DNA from 2 places in the Paenibacillus sp. sptzw28 genome. Region 1 is predicted to be linked to the other one. Evidence: predicted binding sites of a transcription regulator. Region 1 holds the regulator's gene; the other holds the start of a gene.
The links. The regulator LexA, encoded in region 1, represses DNA repair genes until DNA is damaged. The targets are predictions, from matches to a motif close to CGAACATATGTTCG.
Positions count from the first base shown of each region.

Region 2: the regulator LexA is predicted to act here: its motif matches at 2,022-2,035, upstream of KZ483_RS20645 (DNA polymerase IV).

Region 1 is NZ_CP080545.1:3,021,176-3,032,341, reverse strand. It holds gene metH (methionine synthase) at 1-1,683, opposite strand, end outside; gene KZ483_RS13485 (1,2-dihydroxy-3-keto-5-methylthiopentene dioxygenase) at 1,877-2,425, shown strand; gene cysC (adenylyl-sulfate kinase) at 2,690-3,289, shown strand; gene KZ483_RS13475 (HAD family hydrolase) at 3,520-4,305, opposite strand; gene KZ483_RS13470 (hypothetical protein) at 4,330-4,848, opposite strand; gene KZ483_RS13465 (aldo/keto reductase) at 5,000-5,986, opposite strand; gene KZ483_RS13460 (DUF896 domain-containing protein) at 6,061-6,261, opposite strand; gene KZ483_RS13455 (LysM peptidoglycan-binding domain-containing protein) at 6,375-6,752, opposite strand; gene lexA (transcriptional repressor LexA) at 6,979-7,599, shown strand; gene KZ483_RS13445 (hypothetical protein) at 7,683-8,270, opposite strand; gene glnA (type I glutamate--ammonia ligase) at 8,467-9,804, opposite strand; gene KZ483_RS13435 (MerR family transcriptional regulator) at 9,843-10,253, opposite strand; gene KZ483_RS13430 (methionine gamma-lyase family protein) at 10,315-11,166, opposite strand, start outside.
Region 2 is NZ_CP080545.1:4,498,620-4,509,785, forward strand. It holds gene KZ483_RS20630 (SDR family oxidoreductase) at 1-683, opposite strand, end outside; gene KZ483_RS20635 (MerR family transcriptional regulator) at 795-1,244, shown strand; gene KZ483_RS20640 (DinB family protein) at 1,279-1,821, opposite strand; gene KZ483_RS20645 (DNA polymerase IV) at 2,055-3,308, shown strand; gene KZ483_RS20650 (YhjD family protein) at 3,305-3,778, shown strand; gene KZ483_RS20655 (mannose-1-phosphate guanylyltransferase) at 3,994-5,073, opposite strand; gene KZ483_RS20660 (glycosyltransferase) at 5,066-6,169, opposite strand; gene KZ483_RS20665 (glycosyltransferase family 4 protein) at 6,169-7,344, opposite strand; gene KZ483_RS20670 (helix-turn-helix domain-containing protein) at 7,556-7,831, shown strand; gene KZ483_RS20675 (DUF1861 family protein) at 7,821-8,762, shown strand; gene KZ483_RS20680 (50S ribosomal protein L25) at 8,905-9,483, shown strand; gene KZ483_RS20685 (HAD family hydrolase) at 9,507-10,238, opposite strand; gene KZ483_RS20690 (UPF0158 family protein) at 10,319-10,792, opposite strand; gene KZ483_RS20695 (VOC family protein) at 11,057-11,166, opposite strand, start outside.

The DNA.
Region 1 (11,166 bases):
ACAGTGATACAAATAAACCGAATTCAACACCTCGCGGCCGGCATCCGGCAACCCGAAAGAAATATTGCTGAGGCCGAGAATCGTCTTCGCTTTCGGGAATTTCTCTTTAATGAGACGAATTCCTTCGATCGTTTCGACTGCAGAGCCGATATACTGCGGGTCTCCGGAGCCGACCGGGAACATGTTCGGGTCAAAAATGATATCTTCAGGGTCCATGCCGTATTTGTTAACCAGCAGATCATATGAACGGGCCGCAACTTCCATCTTAGCTTCCCGCGATACCGCCTGTCCGCGTTCGTCGATCAGAATACATACGACTGCCGCGCCGTAGCGGTGGATGAGCGGCAATATTTTCTCAAACTTCGACTCCCCATCTTCAAGGTTGATCGAGTTTATGATGGCCTTGCCCTGCGAATATTTCAATCCCAGCTCAATAATGTGGTCATAGGTGGAGTCGAGCATGAGCGGGACTTTGATTTTCTTCACGACCTGAGGCAGAAATTGATTAACGGCGTATGCTTCGTCGATATCGGTATCCTGCAGGTTAATATCGATAATATGCGCGCCGCCTTTGACCTGCGCTCTGGCGATTTCCGAAGCCTCGTCAAATTTGCCTTCCTTGATCAGCCGCTTGAATTTGCGCGAGCCGGAAATGTTGGTCCGTTCACCGATCATGATCGGCCGGTTATCCGCTTCGATAAACACCGTTTCAATGCCGGACACGGCCGCAGGGTGGTCGCCCTGCTTCGTGCGCGGCGGGTAGTTTGCAAGCGTCTCGGCCATCTCACGGATATGATCCGGTGTCGTCCCGCAGCAGCCGCCGGCGATATTGAGCCAGCCCTGCTCCGCGAACGCGGCGATTTTCTTCGCCAGCGAAACGGGTGATTCGTGATAATTGCCGTTCTCGTCCGGCAGACCGGCATTTGGATAGCAGCTGACCGCAGTCCGTGCGATTTCCGAGAGGGAACGGATATGGTCGCGCATAAATTCAGGGCCGGTCGCGCAGTTCAAGCCGATCGATATCGGGTTCAAATGTTCAAGCGAAATATAGAACGATTCGATGTTCTGGCCGGCGAGCGTCGTGCCCATCGGCTCTATCGTACCCGAGATCATGATCGGCAGCGTCTTCCCGGTCGTTTCGAAGGCGTTCCGAATACCGATCGTTCCCGCCTTTACGTTAAGTGTATCCTGGGACGTCTCGAGCAGCAGCGCGTCGACGCCGCCTTCAATAAGCGCAACCGCCTGCTCGTAATAGCTCTCGATAAGCTCGTCGAAGGTAACTCCGCCGGTTACGGAGAGAGTCTTTGTCGTTGGTCCCATAGCGCCTGCCACAAAACGCGGCCGGTCAGGCGTAGAGAACTTGTCCGCCGCTTCCCGCGCAATAGCCGCAGCAGCCAGATTAATTTCCCGTGCCTTCTCGGTAATATCGTACTCGGCAAGTACAACACCCGTAGCGCCGAACGTATTTGTTTCCAAAATATCTGCACCCGCGGCCAAATAAGCCTCGTGGATTTTCCGAATCACATCAGGCCGGGTTAAGACGAGCATCTCGTTGCAGCCTTCAAGCTCCTCGCCGCCGAAGTCTTCCGGACCGAGATCCTCCTGCTGAATCATTGTCCCCATTGCGCCGTCTAGAATGAGAATTCGTTTCTGCATCATTTCTTGTATAGTCGGTTTCGTCATCGATGAGCTTCCCTTCCGAAGCCGCGTCCATCGCCTTCAAACAATCCCTGGACGAGCGCGGCAGTGAAAAAATCATTAACCCTTAGTCTACCAGAATCCGCGCGATGTGAAAAGGTTCTGTCGACAGTCCGATTACTTTGTTTTATAATTATTCTTATCGGAATTAATATCTATGGGAAAGAGGGATCTCGCGATGGCTGAAATCCGTATCCGGAACACGAACGAGCGCATCTCGGGCGAAGAGAACGTCCGCGCCTTTCTTGAGAATCAGGAAGTATTGTATGAACATTGGAACCCCGGCAAGCTGCCGGCGGAACTGCAGGACAAATTTATTCTCTCCGACGAGGAAAAACAGCAAATTTTAACAGTTTTTGATGAAGAAATCCGTGACATCGCTTCACGCCGCGGCTACCTCACATGGGATATCGTCGCGTTGTCCGACGCTACGCCGAACTTGGACGAGATTCTTAAAAAATTCGAACAGGTGCATACTCACACGGAGGACGAGGTTCGCGCCATTACGGCCGGACGCGGTATTTTCATTATTAAGGGCAGCGACGAAGTCGGATATTTCGACGTCGAGCTGGAAGCCGGCGATGTGATCTCCGTACCTGAGCACAAACCGCACTTCTTTACATTGATGGACAATCGTCAAATCGTCGCAGTCCGCCTGTTTATTGAGACGGAAGGCTGGATCGCGCATCCGTTCGAAGACCCGTCATTCCTAAAAACGCAAAACTAGCGTGCTGCAGCTGCTAAATGAAGGTTTAAATGCCCCTGGCATGCTAACTGCAGCCAAGGGCAATTTTTTTAGCGGCATTGTTCAGTTGGAAAACTCAACTTCCACCTTTACATTCTCACTGTGACTTTCTTTAATCGGATTATGTGATTGATCAGGCGCAAATCCCCTCCATATGGTATGTACCTCCACCTAGAAAAGTTCATGACATGCACCCAAGTGATTTGACTGATCGCCAAAGTCCAAACGCAATCATTAGAGATTCATATGATAATAGAGGGAGTTATACTATTACGAATAATGAGGGGAATGAAACAATTGCACAAAGGAGTTACGGTATGGTTTACCGGCTTATCCGGTTCCGGCAAAAGCACCGTCAGTCGTATGGTTCAAGAGAAGCTGACTGCAGCCGGGCTGCCTGTCGAGATATTGGATGGTGATGAAATCCGTAAACATCTATGTGCGGAGTTGAATTTTTCACGGGAAGACCGATTTAAAAATATCGAACGTGCGGCTTATATTGCAAAGCTGCTCTCTCGCAACAGGGTTATCGTCCTGGGCTCGTTTATTACCCCTTACAAAAGCATGAGAGATATTTTGCGTCGCGAACTCGATCCTTTTATAGAAGTATATGTAAAATGCACTTTGAAGGAATGCATTCGAAGGGATGTAAAAGGGTTGTACCAGCGGGCTCTTGCCGGTGAAATTACTCAGTTTACCGGTATCACCGATCCGTATGAGGAGCCGGAACAGCCGGACTTGATTATTGATACCGAAAATGAATCCACGGAACAAAGTGCGGAAAAGGTGATTACCTGTTTACAGCTGCTGGGGTTCATAACTTTTGGCGATGAAACAACTTCATAACGCGGATTATAATGAAGAATTGTAGAAGGTGCGGTCAAAGTGCCTTCTTCGCCCCTGGAATGGACTCAGCAGCGAACAGCAACTCCAAGACAATGTCGGAACGCCAACTTTTACAAGGATAGACGAATATAATAGTGTTCGTTTGTATCCCGCTCTGGTTCGGATGATACAGGAAAACCCGCACTATCAATATAGTCTGCGGGTTCTGATGTGTGCCGATATTACATACTTTAGCCTAATAAAGCAAGCAGCTCTTCCAAATGCTTTATCTCATGCGTCGGGACGATTTCATCCGTTCGCACAACCCCATGGCGGTTAATCCAAACGGAGGTCATTCCAATCGTATTCGCACCGAGAATATCCGTCGTAAGCTTATCGCCGACCATTATACCGTCTTCCGGCTCGATACCGAGTCGCTCCAGCGCGTGGCGGAAAATCGGTGCGGCCGGTTTTCCTTCGCCGAATTCTCCGGAAATAATGATCGTATCGAAATAGGGCGCCAGCTCCGGCACTCCCGCGAGCTTTTCCTTCTGTAGATCCGGCGATCCGTTCGTAAGGAGCAGCAGCTTGTATTTTCCTTTCAACCGGTCAAGAACACGGAACGTTTCTTCATATACGATCGGGCGCTTGCGCCGCTCCGCCGGAAACAGCTCGGCGAGCTCGGCGCCAAGCGCCGCGTCGTCTACACCAAGCGCTTTCAAGCCGCGCGTCCACGCTTCGCGGCGGTACCCGGGAGCGAGCTGTTGAAGCTTCCTGAAGTCAACCTGATCACCTTCGAGGAAATTGGCCCACAAGCCTTCGAACGGGTTGATCCCGATCATTTTGGTAAACGGAAACGTCTCGTACGATTCGTACAAGGCACGCGCTTCACGCCGAACCGATTCCTCGAGCGCTCCTGCATCTACCCCGGTCGCGGCAGATGCCTTATTGCAGGTCGCTTCGAAAGCTTCCTTCACGCTTCGATCGTCCCACAACAACGTGTCATCCAAATCAAACAATACCGCCTTCTTAGCCATAACGGTTACTCCACTCCAGTCGCTTTATTTCTCCGTAAACGGAATTTGATTGCTGCTTGCAAATGCACGCAGCCGCTCTGCCATCATATCGGTCGGATAACGGTTAATGAACCGGGAGAACATCCAGCTGCCGCCCTTGGGCTGCTCAATCAGGACATTGCCCTTCGACACCGTAATGCCTTTAATTGAACTGACATACAGCGTCCGGTCGCCTCCGAAACGGCGTGAGCGAACGAAATCCTTACCGATCGACAGGTACGGACGGCGCATAATAAACAGAACCGCAAGCAAAATATAGCACCCGATCGTTATCCAGAACATATAACCCGCCTGCTTATACGCACCGCCGGTAAGATTGATTATGACGTAAAACAAGGTGAACAACAGCAGGAAAGACGGCATTAGCAGGCTTCTTCCTTTGAAAGTCTCCACCGGATGGCTTGTTGACTTGCTGACCGATAATGGCGCTATCCCCTGCTTCTTGCGCTGCTTGTTTAGCTGACTCTGATTTTTCTGTATTTTGCGTTCCCAAGATCTTGACACGATTGTTCCCCCTCAGAATATTGCGCCAGCAATATTCACATCGTAAGCATAAGCAAAGTTTTGCGGAGCAAAACTTACTTCGTAAGCATAGCTGAATATTGCACCGGCAATTGGAGCATTATTCATATCGTAAGCGCTATATTCCACTCATTCAAAACGGCCTTGCGAATTTAGCGATGAACCTGTTCGGATATTCGGACGGAAGCGAGCTCGCTTCATTCAAGCGGTTCCATACCGGCTCGGGCATGTTCCATCCGATCGCCCCCATGTTGTCTTCAAACTGCTCAAGCGTGCTTGCTCCGAATATAGGCGATGTAATGCCTTCACGCTGAAGAAGCCAGCTGAGGGAAACTTGGGCGGGTGTCTTCTCCAGTTCCTTGGCAGCTTCAAGTACGGCGCTCAGGATGGAAAAGTTGCGTTCGGTGCCGCGGACCCCCCATGAACTCTCTCCCATCTTGGTCGTTAGACGGCCGTATGTCGGCTCCTCCCTTGTATAACGTCCCGTCAAGAAACCGCCGCCAAGCGGAGCCCATGGAATGACGCCTACATTCTCTTCCAAACAAAGCGACATCATCTCACGGTCCATTTCACGGCTGACCAAGCTGTACTGCGGCTGTACCGATATAAAACGAACATATCGGTTAGCATCGCTGCAGGCCAGCGACTTCATGAGCTGCCAAGCAAAAAAATTCGAGCATCCGATATAACGGACTTTCCCTGTCGTGACCAGGTCGTCAAGCGCACGGATCGTTTCCTCGATCGGAGTCGCGTGATCCCATACATGAACCTGATATAAATCGATATAATCGGTCTGCAGCCGTTTCAAACTCGCTTCGACGCAATCCATAATGTGCTTGCGCGAAACGCCGACTCCGTTCGGGTGATCTGCAGTCGGAAAACGGACCTTGGTCGCAAGTACCACCTCAGAGCGGCGGTCTTTAATTGCTTTGCCCACAATCTCCTCCGAACGCCCGGATACATAAACATTTGCCGTGTCCACAAAATTTCCGCCCCGTTCGAAAAAACGGTCTATCATCTCAATGGAATCGCTCTCGCTTGTCGTGTTGCCAAACGTCATCGTACCCAGACACAGCTGCGATACGGCAAGGCCGCTTCTACCCAACAATCGATACTGCACCTGTCATACCTCCTTATTGGACAATCTTCAACAACCCGCGGTGTCCGGCGGAAGTCTCGTTAACCTCATCGGAATTAATGCTTGATGTTGTCGTTGTCGTCCTCGTCCTCTGTGAATTTAATCGTGTCCAGCTGGTTTTTGAAATTTTGCTTGAAGGTATCCAAATACTTTTGCCGCAGAGCATCGCGCTCGACAAGCTCTTCGGGCGTCAAACCGACCGTCTTGTTTTTACGTGAAAGCTCGTTAATACGTGCGATCAGCTTCTCCAAAACCATTACGCTCCTCTCAATATTTGTGCCAACATTCCATCTTTTACTTTGACATTTTCAGACCTGCATTGTCAAGGCAGAGAGGATATCCGAACACTATGGAAATAAAAAAAAGCGGACTAGTAGTCCGCCGGAATGATTAATAGTTGCCCCGCCTTTAGAGTGCTTGAGGAGAGATTGTTGCGTTCCTTCAAATCGTAAATTATTCGCCGCAAATCTTCCCCTTCCTTACGTAACCCGCCGGCAATACTCCAAAGCGTATCGCCCGGGCTTATGTAAATCACTTTCTCACCCGCTGCCGGTTCTGCGAGATGTTCACCGCTAGCATCACTCTTCATTAAAGTAAATCCTGTGAACAGAATAACGAACAGCAACGATGCTGCAGCCAGTCTCACGACCACCCGTTCGAAACGGCGATCCGCCCACGAACGTTTGCGCACAACCTTATCGCTAGATCCTTTATAATTAGTAGAGTACGAAGATATTGTTGTTATCATTCCCCAACACCCCAAACGTTTGTTCTATTCTTGCTGAAATCAGAATAACACGAACATTCGTTTGCAGTCAACAGCTTTTTGGAACATTTGTTCGTAAACATTCGCGCCATACGAAGAAGCGAATTCAGCCCCAAAAATACGAACCCTTGTTTCTCGAACTTATGTTTGTACGAACTCCGGTTCTGTGTTATAATTTGACACAAATGAAACATTTGGAGTGATTCTCGTGTCGAAACTATCCAACCGCCAGCAGGCGATACTTGAATTTATCAAGACGGAAGTACGGGAGAAAGGCTATCCGCCGTCCGTACGGGAAATCGGCGAAGCGGTCGGACTTGCTTCAAGTTCTACCGTACACGGGCATCTGGACCGCCTGGAGAAAAAAGGACTGATCCGTCGTGACCCGACGAAGCCAAGAGCGATCGAAATATTAGATCAGGACGACAACGAGCTTCCATTCCCGCTCGCGGTTGCGAAGGTTCCTGTAGTCGGTAAAGTTACAGCCGGTGTCCCGATTACGGCGACAGAGAACATTGAGGAGTATTTCCCTCTTCCGGCAAGCAAAGTAGGCGACCATAATGTCTTTATCCTTAACGTCATCGGTGAAAGCATGATTGACGCCGGCATTCATGACGGCGATTATGTCATCGTACGCCAACAACCTTCCGCAATTAACGGTGATATCGTCGTCGCCATGACGGAGGACGACGAAGCCACGGTTAAGACATTTTACCGGGAGAGAGACCATATCCGGCTGCAGCCTGAGAACTCGACAATGGATCCGATACGACTACGTAACGTCACCATATTAGGCAAAGTCATCGGCCTTTTCCGCGATATTCACTAAACCGCTTTTTGAATACTTAACAATAGAGGGGCTGCCGCACTGCCGTTTTGGCGAATGCCGCAGCCCCTCTTGCCATCTTTCGATCAAATGCCGGAAATCGACGATTCGCGGTATAACATATTGTTATAGGCCAATTTACTGCTTTTATATTTAAACTCAAGGTTAATACCGGAGTATTTAATTTTGACGGATTGAAGCGCCTTTGTCCTCACTCTCACGCTGATCAACCTTTGAAGAGATCTCGAATCTTTGCGGCGGATTGCGGCAGCAACGGCCGAAGCGTAGGCTGAAAAGCGTGATAATGCCCGGTACAATGGTAAGACAGCCCTCGCTATCGATCGATGAATCGGTGTAGAAAATTCAAATCGTGCTTTACCCAGCTGAAGGGCGGTCCCGTTCGTATATTGAATCACCGGCTTCGGAAGCCGGAAATCGATGAAATATCCGATACCGTTTACCGATAAACCGTCAACCGGAGCGGAAGGGGAAGCAGATTTGAACGCTTGCTCCATCGTATCCAGATCAAGTTCTCGGACAGCCTTTGACCAAGCATCGGCGAATGTTTTATTAAAGGCTATCTTGCGGTAAAAGGGCAGCATCTGTGCCGCCACCCGCAGTAAGATATCGCCGGACAGTCCGAAAGATTGCACTCCAGCAGCATTCCTCCCCATCTGAACTCCCCCGTTATCTTAATATGATGCATTATATTCGCACGGAATAGGCAAAGTGAAAGCTATAAATCGAATTTATAGTTCTGAGTATTAAAAAACTGCCAATCGGTCTGTTTCCAGACAGCTTGGCAGTTTTTTTGTCACCTGTATGTTCATTAACCGAAGTTTACGTAATGTTAATGTCAGTAATAGCTCTCTAATACAGTGTCAAGTATTGGTCCCGTTCCCATTGGTGAACCTGGGTCCGGTACATGTCCCACTCAATTTCTTTCAGTTCAAAGAAATGAGCAAGCGCGTGATCGCCGAGTGCATCGCAGATGACTTCGTCGCGAAGCATTTCATCGATTGCATCCTTAAGATTCTCGGGCAAGCTAGGTATGCCTTCATCGATCCGCTCTTCCTCAGTCATGATATATACATTGCGATCCGTTGGAGCCGGAAGTGGAAGCTTATTCTGGATTCCGTCAAGACCTGCCCTAAGCATGACGGCCAAAGCCAGATACGGATTGGCGGCAGGGTCAGGGTTGCGCACCTCGATACGGGTGCTGAGACCGCGGGAGGCAGGAATTCGGATCATTGGACTGCGGTTGCTTGCCGACCAAGCGACATAGCAAGGCGCCTCATAACCGGGAACCAGACGCTTATAGGAATTGACCGTCGGGTTGGTAATTGCTGCGAATGCGCGGGCATGGCGAAGAACACCGGCCATATAATAACGTGCCGTGTGGCTTAAGCCGGCCTTGTCGCTCTCATCATAGAAGGCGTTCTCTTGACCGCGGAACAGCGAAATGTGGCAGTGCATGCCAGACCCGTTGACGCCAAAAAGCGGTTTGGGCATAAATGTAGCATGTAAGCCGTGCTGACGGGCGACCGTCTTAACAACAAGCTTAAAGGTCTGGATTTGATCGGCCGCTTTAATGGCATTCGCATATTTAAAATCGATTTCATGCTGGCCCGGTGCAACCTCATGATGTGAAGCTTCAATTTCAAATCCCATTTCCTCAAGCGTCAGAACGATCTCGCGGCGGCAGTTCTCGCCGAGATCCATCGGCGCAAGGTCAAAGTAACCGCCCTGGTCGTTAAGCTCGGTCGTCGGTTCGCCTTTATCATCAGTCTTGAACAGGAAAAACTCCGGTTCCGGTCCCACGTTCATTGCGCTAAATCCAAGTTCCTCGGCTTCCTTCAGGGCACGCTTTAGAATGCCGCGCGGATCACCGGCAAACGGCGTACCGTCAGGCATATAAATGTCGCAAATCAAGCGAGCAACTCGATCCTGTGTCACCCAAGGGAAAACAACCCATGTATCTAAATCCGGATACAAATACATATCGGACTCTTCAATCCGTACGTAACCTTCAATGGACGAGCCGTCGAACATCATTTTGTTATCCAACGCTTTCTCCAGCTGACTTACCGGAATCTCCACGTTTTTAATCGTTCCGAGCAAATCGGTGAACTGCAGACGGATAAAACGAACGTTCTGTTCCTGTGCAATACGAAGGATATCCTCTTTGTTGTATTTGGTGTAGCTCACGGAATCATCTCCTTTGAAGTAAGGTAATGGAAGGCTGATTACTTTTTGTTATAGAAACGGGACAGCTGGCCTTGAATCATCGAGGCTTTGCCCGGCCTCTTCTCCAGTAATTGCTGCTTCAGCAAACGGTGCAGCTGAGCGTCGGAAAGCTCGCGGCGCTTAACCTCCGATTGCTCGCTCAGAACAGTCGCCTCTTCCGATTCTTTGGAAACCGGATTCATAACTTGCTTGATGCCGGCGATGTTGACACCCTTCTCGATAAGCGATTTAATTTCTAAAAGCCTCTCCACATCGTTGAACGAAAACAGCCGCTGATTGCCTGCCGTACGAGCCGGAACAATCAATTCATGCTGCTCGTAGTAACGGATTTGACGCGCGGTCAAGTCGGTTAACTTCATGACGATGCCGATCGGAAAAAGCGCCATATTTCTGCGTATTTCGTCACCCATGTCGCATCGCACCTTCCAGTTTCTGATATATGCCCTATTGTACCGCTCTGCCAAAAACATGTCAAGTTGTGTAAGGTTTAATTACAATCAACTCTCGTTCTGCAAGCGTGGATAAAGCATTCAGAACACCGTATTTGACGTGCGAATAAGTGAGTCCGCCCTGCATATAAGCGATGTACGGCTCGCGTATCGGAGCATCTGCTGATAGCTCCAAGCTGCCCCCCTGCATGAAGGTGCCCGCTGCCATAATGACCGGATGCTCGTATCCGGGCATGTCCCACGGTTCAGGCACGACATGTGCGTCAACCGCCGCCGCGCGCTGGATCCCTTGAACGAAGGCGATCAACTGACCGCTTTCAGCGAATCTCACCGCTTGAATCAGATCGGTTCGAGGCTCGTCCCAGCGCGGATTCGTCTCGAATCCAAGATTCTCAAACATCGCTGAGGCGAAGACGCTCCCTTTCAGCGCTTGTCCGACCAGGTGCGGCGACAGGAACAGTCCTTGGAACATGGCGCGAAGCGTGCCGAGCGTAGCGCCGACCTCGCCGCCGATTCCCGGCGCCGTCAATCGGTAGGCAGTCAGCTCAACCGCTTCCTTCGTTCCCGCAACATAGCCGCCAGTCGGCGCCAATCCTCCACCGGGATTTTTGATGAGCGAACCCGCGATTAAATCAACGCCGACCTCTGTCGGTTCCGCCTCTTCGGTGAATTCGCCGTAGCAGTTATCGACAAATACGAAAACATCGGGCTTCAGCGCTTTGACACGCTTAACCATCTCGCCGATTTGAGCGACGCTATACGATGAACGCCAATCGTAGCCGCGAGAGCGCTGTATTCCGACAACCTTGGTTCTCTCCGTCATTCGTGATTCGACGGCTTCCCAGTCAACAGAACCATCCACCGCAAGCGGCGC
Region 2 (11,166 bases), 1.5 Mb from region 1:
CCTCCAATATCATCGGGTTCTCCTGCTCTGCCTAACACTGTCAGTGAACTGATATAATCTTTCATTCCTTGATTGTGTTTCAAAGCCCCCCCGCCGAAATCCGTAGCGATCGCTCCTGGGGCTACCGTATTGACCCGAATCCCTCTAGGTCCCAATTCCTTAGCCATATACTTCGTCAGAATTTCCACCGCCCCTTTCATTGCCGCATATGCACCGAAGCCTTCAATCGAAAACCTGGTCAATCCCGTTGAAACGTTGACAATCGCTCCACCATCGGCGAGAAGAGGAATTAATTTCTGGGTCAAAAAGAAAACGCCTTTAAAATGCACATTCATCAAACTGTCAAACTGTTCTTCGTTTGTGCTTGCAATCGGTGCATGCAAACCGAAGCCTGCATTGTTAACAAGAAAATCGAAATCATTTCGATCCCATTTTACCATTAACACTTCCGATATCTGTGACACAAAAGCATCGAATGAGGAAACAAGGCCGGCGTCAAGCTGCAAAGCATGAGCTATGCCGCCATTGCTTTCTATTGCCTTAACAACCGAATCCGCTTCGTCTTTTTGCGTGTGATAAGTGAGAATCACGTCAATTCCTTTTTCCGATAAAGCCAGAGCTGAATTTCTTCCAAGGCCGCGACTTCCGCCCGTTACCAATGCGATTTTTTTGGTGGTTTGCATCCTATAACTCTCCTTGTAAAACGGATTAACCGCTTGAAATTGAAAATTCAGAGGTTTAAAGTGAGATTAGCACTTCGAGATAACTCTAAGTCAATAGAAAGAGGTAAAACGATGAATTATACCATTAGTGATGTTGCCAGAATTTTCAATCTTTCGGTGCATACCTTGCGTTTTTATGATAAAGAAGGGCTTTTCCCATTTATTTCACGAAACAAATCCGGGAACAGGGTGTTCACTGCCTGGGATCTGGATTGGATCGCGTTGATTTGCTGCCTGAAAAATACCGGCATGCAAATCAAAGATATTAAGCAATATTGTGATTGGGCCAAGGAAGGCAGTATAACAGGAGAAATCCGAAAAGAATTGTTCAATAAGCATCGAACAACCGTATTAAAACAAATCGAGGATTTAAACAAAAATCTGGAACTCATTGATACGAAAATTGCTTTTTACGAAAATCCCGAGAATGACCAATTGATGGACCAGCTTGCCCGGAAAGTTGCAGGAGATAATATGTATCCTTTGACGCCGCAACCCCGATATCCTGATCACATATCTTAGAATGTCTTTGGACAAAAAAGCTGACTTCGGAGTGTCAACCGAAGTCAGCTTCTTTACTTATAAACTCGTGATACCACTTTCTAAGCTGATTAATTTGGGCCTGATGATAGCGGCTATGGTCAGCCATGTGCCATAGTCCCCAGCGTATGGTTGCTTGCTTTTCATTTTCATGTCCAAAGGTGACGACTTTATCCAGATCGGCATCTGTTAATTGTGTACATGCGTCCTTCAACATTTTTACTACACCTTCATATTCCGACATAAGTGTGTTCAAAGACTTCCCTTTGACCATCGGAAGCCTATTATTTGCATCTATCATGGGTCCATATTGCTCTATTAAAGAATGAGGAAGCGGTTGTCCTTTGATTCTATATACCCAATTAAGATCAACATACATGATATGTTTTATTAACTGAGCGGTGCTATTAAAGCTGTTGTTTGGACCCTTGTAATCTACTTCTTCCTGCGACATGCCATCAGTGATTAATTGCAGTCGTTGGCTGTTCTCTTCCACGGCGGAATATAATATTCCCACAATAGGTGACATATCTGCCTCACCCCGCAAATCATAAAGCATCCTAGCTCATCCTCCCTCGCTATATTATTGTTCACATTTAATATTAGTTTACATGATGTTTAATCCAATGATAATACTTCCCCCAATTAATAGCATACGCTGACTTGTCCCTCTGCCAGATCATAGTACGATTTGAGCCCGATTTGCACAGGAAAAAATTTACCTGTATACGAACGCGCATTCTCGTCATATAATAATCACGAACTAACGTTCGTATTGAAGGGGTGAACAGAATGGAGCGGACGATTTTTCTCGTTGACGGTCAATCGTTTTACGCTTCTGTTGAAAAAGCGGGGCGGCCGGACCTGCGCGATAAGCCGATAGCCGTCGGCGACCCGGAAAGAAAGGGCGGTATCATTCTTGCCGCCTGTCCAATCGCGAAGGCTAACGGTGTTACTACGGCCTCACGTGTAGGGGAGGCGCTCGATAAGTGTCCGGATCTTATCGTCGTGCGTCCGCGCATGCAAACGTATATAAGCATTTCGCTGTTTATCTCTGAAATCTTCGCGTCATTTACTGACCAGGTCGAGCCATATTCGATCGATGAGCAGTTTCTCGATGTAACCGGCTCCGTTAAATACTTCGGTTCACCTCGCGAAATCGCGCGACAGATACAAGAGCGTGTATTAATCTCGACAGGCGTATGGTCGCGCGTTGGGATTGGACCGACGAAGATATTAGCGAAAATGGCGACGGACAACTTCGCCAAAAAGCGGCCCGACGGCATTTTCGAGCTTAATCAGGACAATATCGAGGCGGTGCTTTGGCCGCTGCCCGTACACCAAATGTTTATGGTCGCCAGCCGGATGACCAATCATTTTTTGCGGATGGGCCTCAGCACAATCGGAGACATCGCGCGGCTTGATTTCGGTGATTTCAAAGCGAAGATGCGGCGGCGGATGGGGCGTCAGAGCGATATACAAGCGGGCTACTACTGGCAGACTGCACGCGGTATCGATCCTTCGCCTGTCGTAACCGGTATTCGGTCTCAGATAAAAAATATCAGTCATGGAAAAACGTTGCGATGGCGGTTATATACAAAGCTTAAGGATATTGAAGTCGTGTTATTAGAACTCGTCGTTGAAGTTTGTCAGCGTGCGCGCGGCTACGGTTATCAAGGCCGAGTCGTATCGGTTGGCGCTGGGGAAACGGACGGGGAACGGTCGGCGGGATTCAGCCGACAAATGACGCTGCATCAACCGACATCCTTAACGCACGAAGTCGCGGCGGCCGCGCTTAAACTCTTCACGAAGCATTGGAGCGGAATGCCGATCAGCCATCTTAGCGTCACCTTGTCTCAGCTATCGGAGGATAACGTCATTCAGTTGACTCTATTCGAAGACCGGTCCCGCGTGTATCGCAAAGAAAGCGCGATAGACGAGATTAAACGAAGGTTCGGAACCAATGCTGTTATGCGAGCTTCATCCTTGCTGGAGGCGGGAGTAGCGCGAGAGAGAGCGGAGCAAATTGGAGGCCACTTTAAATGAGCAAATTGGACGGGAATGAACGCTGGAAGACGAAAATGCTGCTGACGGAGCATGCGGAACAGTACAATTCGAAGCCTGATACTGCTCGGAAAGTTATGACGACTGAGGAACGTATTATGGTACGTGACTATATCCTTCTGCCGCATATGGAGAAGATGATTCAACGCAGCATCTCCGACGTTGAAAATTCGAACAACATTTTAAAACGTCTTTATTTCGCTGCCGGGAGCAAAGTATTGTTGATGATTTCGGAGGATTTTTATAAGCTGCGCGGCGAGCTGAGGAAAAGAAATATCCGAGTGGTGGCCGATGAACAGGAGGAGATGGTTGTTTATCATCGCTGCTTCTGCCGCGGTTACGAGGAGAAATTCGGGATGACCCGGGATGTTATGCGCTCGGAAATCAGCGTCCAGCTGACGAAGTATATCGCGGAGCTGCTTGCGCGGTTGAAGGCAAAGGAGATGAAGTGACCCGTGACAATTATTTCGAATTCCCTCCACTCCGCAATTTCACCATAAACATGGTACTTAACTGAACAAAAATTGGGAGCAAGTTATTTTATGAGCGCGCGCTTGTAATGCGTTATCCTACCCGTTAACGAACGAAGGCTGCCGACAATTTCAGCGGCAGCTTCGTATTATATAAGCTCTTGTCTTCCGACCGTTTCGGAAACAGAACCATTTCTCTATACATATTCGATCATCCCTTTTTCCTTTAGCATATCGACGATCTCCTTGACAGACTGTGCTTTATATTTGGGACAGATCAATAATGCATCCCCTGTGTCCGCGATGATTAAACCGTCTATGCCTATTGTTGTAATCAGTCTGCCGTTTCCATATATGATCGAATTTCGCGTATCGATGCCCATGTAATTCGCTTTTACAATATTACCTGACTCATCCGGAGGGAAAATCGCTCCAAGAGCATCCCAGCTGCCGATATCATTCCAGCCAAAATTACCAGGCAGGACAACGACTTCATCGCAGCGTTCAAGTATCCCGTAGTCAATAGAAATATATTGCAGCATCGGATAAATCTTATTTATCATATCCTCTTCCGATTCGGTTCCCAGGTGATCTCTGAGCGGAAGCATCGTTTTATAAAGTCTGGGCAGATAACGTTTGAAGTTTTCGATGATGACAGACGTTTTCCAAATAAATATACCGCTGTTCCACAAATAATGTCCGGAGGATAAATAAGCTTGCGCTTTTTGAAAATTTGGTTTTTCTACAAACTCATCTACTTCATAGATGGGACAAGGACTTGTCGTATATGGCACATTATCATAGGAAATATATCCATAGCCTGTAGAAGGAAACGTCGGTTTGATTCCGATGGTTACGATCTTGTCTGTATCCATTGCCGCCGTACAGGCTTCGTTCAGCGTTTGCCGGAATTGGTTCTCATCGGTAATGTAATGATCGGATGGCAGTACAACCATCAAGGAATCGCCGTGTAATTTTTCAATAAAGAAGGCCGCAAAAAGAATGCTTGCAGCGGTGTTTCGAGCTACGGGTTCGATCAATATGTTACCTTTCAAGACACTTCTGTGCATGATACTCTCAAGCAATGCGGCTTGCGACCGATTCGTAACGATTACCGTATTTTCTTGAGGGATGATCCCTTTGAACCTCTCGATGGTATCATTTAACATAATATCGTTACCGCTAATATTAAGAAGCTGCTTCGGTGTTTCCTCTCTGGATAGCGGCCAGAACCGAGTACCGCCCCCGCCTGCAAGTATAGTTGCGAATTTATTCATGATGCATGACCAGTCGGGCAATAGAGTAAGAAATTATACTCTCCGAGCCTTGGTTCAGGTTCAAGCCTGTCGAATGAATGCCATCATAGCAGCCGCCGGTTTGCGGATCTATCAAAGAGAGATTCAACGAATTATGGCCTAAATACCATTCGTAACACAGAGCTGCCCGTTTCAGATAGGTGGGATCTTCGAGTACGGTATAAGCCTCCTTACAGGCCAGCAGCATTTCGCATGCTTCTATGGGCTGCTCATCATAAAGCGCGGCGTCGCCACCGCGAAGCTGCCAGCCATGACTGCCGATAGGCTTGAAATAACCTTCCGGGGAAAAGGTCTTCGATATCAGAAAATCAAGGCTTTCCTTTGCGGCCTTCTTCAGTTCGTCTCTGCCTGAAATACGGGCGGCTTTGAATAACGCCCAAGGAAGCATTGCATTGCCGTAGGTCAAGCTGTCCTCAAACCAATTCCAGCCGCCGCTTTTATTCCGAATATATTGGTTTTGCAAACGTGAAGCCATATGATCTATTAAGCTCGAGATGGTGTTCCGCGGCAGAAATTCCGCCGATTCCTTACTGCTTTCAATATGTGGATACGGAAACGAGTAGGCTAACGCATGTGGGGTTTCCAGCAGGAAGCTCAGCCCTACAATTGCATAGGCTTGTGCTCGCGGAGAGCCCAGCGCTTGTACCTGCGGAATTGCCTGATTAATCATGTAGCGGCAGGTGTTTTGTAAGTTGTCCGGTACGATAGAATGAGAGAGCGTAAAGCCGAGTGCCCAAAGGGTGCGTCCTTGACAATCTTCGGAGCCTCTATCTTCTAAAAAAAGACGGTTATAATCCATGAAATTTCTAAAGCTTCCATCCGGATTCTGAGAGTGATAGATGAACGAAGTGTAAGTTTGTATAAGGCCCAGCGCTTGTGAATTTCTACCGGTGCTGTACATTAGCACAGCGGCAATTAATGCCCGTGCATTATCGTCTGTCGTATATCCTCTCGTACGATCGGGAACACCGAATTTAGTATGCTGAAAGATTCCTGTATCATCTGTAAGCCTGTGCATATAATCGGTCTGTAAGTGAGCAATGGTTTGCACCTTCATTAAATCACACTCCTCTTCGATAAATGATCTATGCTTTCATGAAAGACAGCTGCATACCGTTTGGCGATTTCGCCCCACATCATTGTTTGCCCAAGGGCGAGTGTTCGAGCTTCCATTTCCTTGACCAGTGACGGGTTCCCAAGCAGCTTAAGTATGCATGCTTCCAAAGAGGAAGAGTTACGGAAATCCGCAAGCAAGCCTCTGCCGCCTGCGAGCATTTCCTCTGCATAACGGTAAGGAGTCGAAACAATGACTCTTCCATAACCGATACCGTAAGCCAAGGTTCCGCTAACCGCTTGATCCTTTCCCAAATAAGGGGTCATGTAAATGTCGGACATAACAAGGGATTCAATTACTTCTTCCTGAGATAACAGTTTATCGACAAATAGAATGTTATCAGCCAAACCGAATTTTCTTATAAGTTCCGTCAGCTTCTGTCTATACACTTCACCTGTTTCCCGTTTGACTACGGGATGTGTCTTTCCCCATATGATATATAGTGAGTCCGGGTGCTGTTCTACAACTCCCCGCATTGCCTCTATGCCGTATTCAATTCCTTTACCCGGACTTAAAAAACCGAAGGTTGAAAGGATCCTCCGGTCTGCAAATCCATATTCTTCTTTAAGCTTTGTTCTTGACTTCGTTCTAACAAATGGTACGCCATGATGAATGAACGTGATTTTGTTTATATCTATTCCATAAATTGAATTCAGGTCTATTACGGTAGACTGACTCATTGTTACGACTTTAACGCTTAATTCTGCAATCCGGTTCATTATATGGCGCTGTTTAGGGCTGGGCTTTGTTAATACGGTGTGAAAGATGACAACATACGGGATTTTCAATCTCTCGACAAAGGGAATAAGAAATTCGCCGCTTTCACCACCATAAATCCCGAATTCATGCTGGATAACGAGGAGGTTAACGCTTGAGAGATTCAGATGATCGGCAGCATCCAAATAATCCGACAACCTCTGTTGATCGATTTGCATCACAACTTGCTCCTGATAGTTGTACGACTCCTTGTTGTTTACCGCAATAATGCGAGGTATGTTAAAGCCTTGTTTCTGAGCGAATTGATCCAATAAGTCTTGTGTGAATGTGGCAATGCCACATTCTCTTGGCAGGCTGGTTCCTAAAAAGACGATATTCCGATTACTGCTGGTATTCTTCAAGTTAGTACCTCCCATTAACGTTTCATATTATTTGGGAATAAAAAAAGAAAATAAAGAGACCTTTATTTTCTGAAATAAATCAACCGCTGTTCAATTTTCTAAAAAATATTCTATATCTTTCCATGATCACAGTTTACCATGACCATTTTTTCTTGTCAAATTATTGACTCTCCACATTGATCGATATATATTGTTGTAGGAGGTGCTGGAAATGTCAGCCATACGAAGCAACTTGAAAGAGGTCATGGAAAACCATGATCCTGGTTTATCAATCCGTAAACTTGCCAAAGATGTTAATTATCACTTTGATTCCATTCGAAGAATGTATAAGGATGAGATGGTTCAGTATCCGCGAGATCTGCTTCTTAAGCTCTGTATATATTTTAAGGTACAGCCTGGGCAGCTCATTGTAATCGATGAGATTGAACGAAGTGAATGTACCACATATGAATCGAATGAGCATCAGGGGGACAAGAATGATAGTTGAAGGAACAGAGGCTGAGACTTGCGAACAACTGCTGGTTAAATTTCGTGCTGCTCCTCGAGCAGCTAAAGTGGAAAAGTTAATGTTCTCGGGTGTCGGCAAACGTGATGTTTATAATATAACTGCGCCTTTCAACTATGATGGGGAAGAAGTTATCGTGGGAAGGGTTGAGGAACGCGACAGTGAGTTTTCGCAAGTGTTCTTCTTTACGCAAACAGACGAAGTTTGGAATCCGAGAGTGCATACACACACCTATAATTTGCAGGATCCTTTCATAACCATGATTAAGGGAGAGCTGATTTTTGGTGGTGTTGAAGTCATCACTGCAGCCGATAATTCCAATAAAATCGTTTCTTGGGTTACTCAATTTTACCGGGGGCTCAGTATCGATTCTCTATGTCACTTCTCCTCCGGTCCCGGCACAATGAAGGATATTCGATTAATTGAACTAGCCGACGGCAGAATCGGTGTTTTTACCAGACCGCAAGGAATTAGGGGCGGAAGAGGGCAAATTGGATTTACAATTATCCGTTCTTTGGAGGAGCTTGATGAACAAACCTTTATCGATGCGGATATAATTCAAGACCAATTTGTCGCTGAAGAATGGGGAGGCGCGAACGAGGCGCATTTATTGAAAAATGGTCTTGTTGGTGTCCTGGGACATATCGCTTGTTTCGATAACCAAAAGAATAAGCATTACTACTCTATGGTTTTTTCAATAAATCCCGAGACATGTGAGAAAACGCCCATTAAAATCATAGCGGCGAGAAGCGATTTTCCGGAAGGACCCGAGAAACGGCCTGACCTTGAAGATGTAATATTCAGCGGCGGGCTTATACGGTTAAATAATGGCCGGGCAATGCTTTCAGTAGGGGTTAGTGACGCCGAAGCTTATCGAATTGAGATTCCGGATCCTTTTATAGAGTATGAATAGTGTTAAAATCCTGAAAAAAGTCTATCTGGCTGATAGAATAAAAAATTTAATGTTCTTGCTCTCAATTTGACAAGATCTTATGGTCGTGGTATGATCTTAATTGACAAGAAATTATGGTCAAAAGAGAGCAGGAATCAAAATTATGAGTAAAACCATTCAATTAAGCGAACGAGCCGGCACATCAAAGTCCATTATGAAGCAAGGAAGAAAGTTGGGACGAATTCCGGCTGTGTTATATGGGATAGGAAAAACAACGGTTTCAGTCGAAGTGAATGAGAAAGAAGTACTGGAAGTGCTTAGAAAAAATCCGCGAGCCATTCTGCAGGCTGCGATACCGGGTTCGGGTGTTCTTCCGGTACTAATTCAAAACGTGCAACGGGAAACGTTGACCGGCAAGCTGGTTCATATTGACTTTCACCATGTGAACATGAACGAAAGCATGAACAGCATGGTCAAGATTCATTTTTACGGTGAACCAACCGGTGTGAAAGCAGGCGGAGTCCTTCAGGTGGAGATGTATGAAGTCGAGGTTCAATGCATGCCAGATCATCTGCCCTCTTCCATGGAAGTCGATGTGAGCGGACTTGCAATCGGCGATCAACTACTCGTTTCCGATCTGGTCTTCCGGGACGGAATCGAAGTACTGTCTGACCCGAATTCGGTCATGATCCAGATCAAGACCGTTCATGAGGAAGCGCTGGAATCGTCTGAAACTGCCTGACCCAAGAAACAGACAAGACAGGACTATGCATAAAAAGGATTGGAAATGAATCGGACTTCTTCAGGTGCATTTCCCATTGCAATTCCTAGTCCGGCATATTCAATCATGTCTAAATCATTATAAAAATCACCAATCGCAATCATCTCGGACGGATTGATTCCATACAATTCGAGGATTTTTCTCAGACCATTGGTCTTACTGGTCTGATGGTGAACGTACTCTTTGAAAAATTCGGCGTTCGCTCTTATTTTGATTTTCGATGGTAAGGTCATATTTTGCCAACCGTTAACTCGGTTCTCATCATCAATAGTGAGTTTCATTACGTTCTCCTTTAATTGCATAACATCATGATGGATTGTGTAACGAATCTCATACTGTTTGCATTTATCCACCTGATAGGGACTCATTAACTCTACGTAATGATTGAAAGCTGTTGTCAAAGAGAAATGGATATCATTTTGTCGGCAGAAGCTAATTAACGGCGAAATTTCTTCGATGGTAAATGAATGCTCGTGTACGATTTCTTTCGTCCGATTATTAATCGTAACAGCTCCATCGTTTGAAACTAAAATTCCTTGAAAATCAAGAGCTTGGATAATTCGTTCTGTCTGCATGTAATATCGTCCAGTCGCAATCACGACCTGAATCCCGGCGTCCTGTGCCTTTTTAACTGCTTCAATGTGTTTTGCAGATAACTGACTCTGACTATTCAACAGTGTGCCATCAAGGTCTAAGGCAACTAATTTATAACGAATGTCCGTTCACCCACCTTTGAGATGTTAACCAAGCCGTTCAGCTGGCTGCCTTTTCAACATTTTACATTAGAAAGAATGAACTACTCCTGTATTTCAATATCATTATCCTTACACCATTCTCTTACTAATTCTCTTATCTTGTTTTCTTTGTACTTATACCATTGTCTATCGATATCATGTTCAATTATCCCATCTTTAAATCTCCGAAAGGCTCCCCTTCCTTGAATGGATTCATACAGTTCGTCCCTAATTAATTGATTATCGATTGTCCCTATGAATTCTTCCATGATTTCATACTCGTTGTATTCGTTTCTTAATGTATAATCGACATAGATCCCATCCTCATCCTCCATAATGCTTATTGCTTGCTTTATATTTCCCCTCTGCCATTCCGGAAATTTCTCGAGTGGTATTTCATCTTCCGCCGCCCTTATTTCTTCACGAGTTAATGTAATAACTTCTGCTGTTCGAGTATTTATATATGTAAAAGTATCATCAATTTGAACCTCGAGTTCATCAATTAGCTCATCAATCTTAACAGGTATGACATTCATCCTCATCATCCTTCCTTTCTTTAGAGTAACATTTTACTCAATGATACATTAAAGCTGCCTTACTGCCTACTTTCTATTTGCCGAATCGGCCGCGTCTCACTTACTGAGCAATTTCGGGCCACAAAATGCAATAAAGCCACCGAACGATTCGGTAGCCTCAAGATATTATTGCACTATTATACGATTTCACACCAAACATCATAATGCAGCGTATTGCGGGAATTTTCATTCGTCGAACAGGGACGCAAGTTATCCTTTATGCTTTTAACTTTGGATTTCAGTATAAATTTGAAAGGTCACACCGAATTTGTCAGTTACATCACCAAAACCTGGGCTAAAAGGGGTCTCTTCAAAGGGCATATTAACTTGACCGT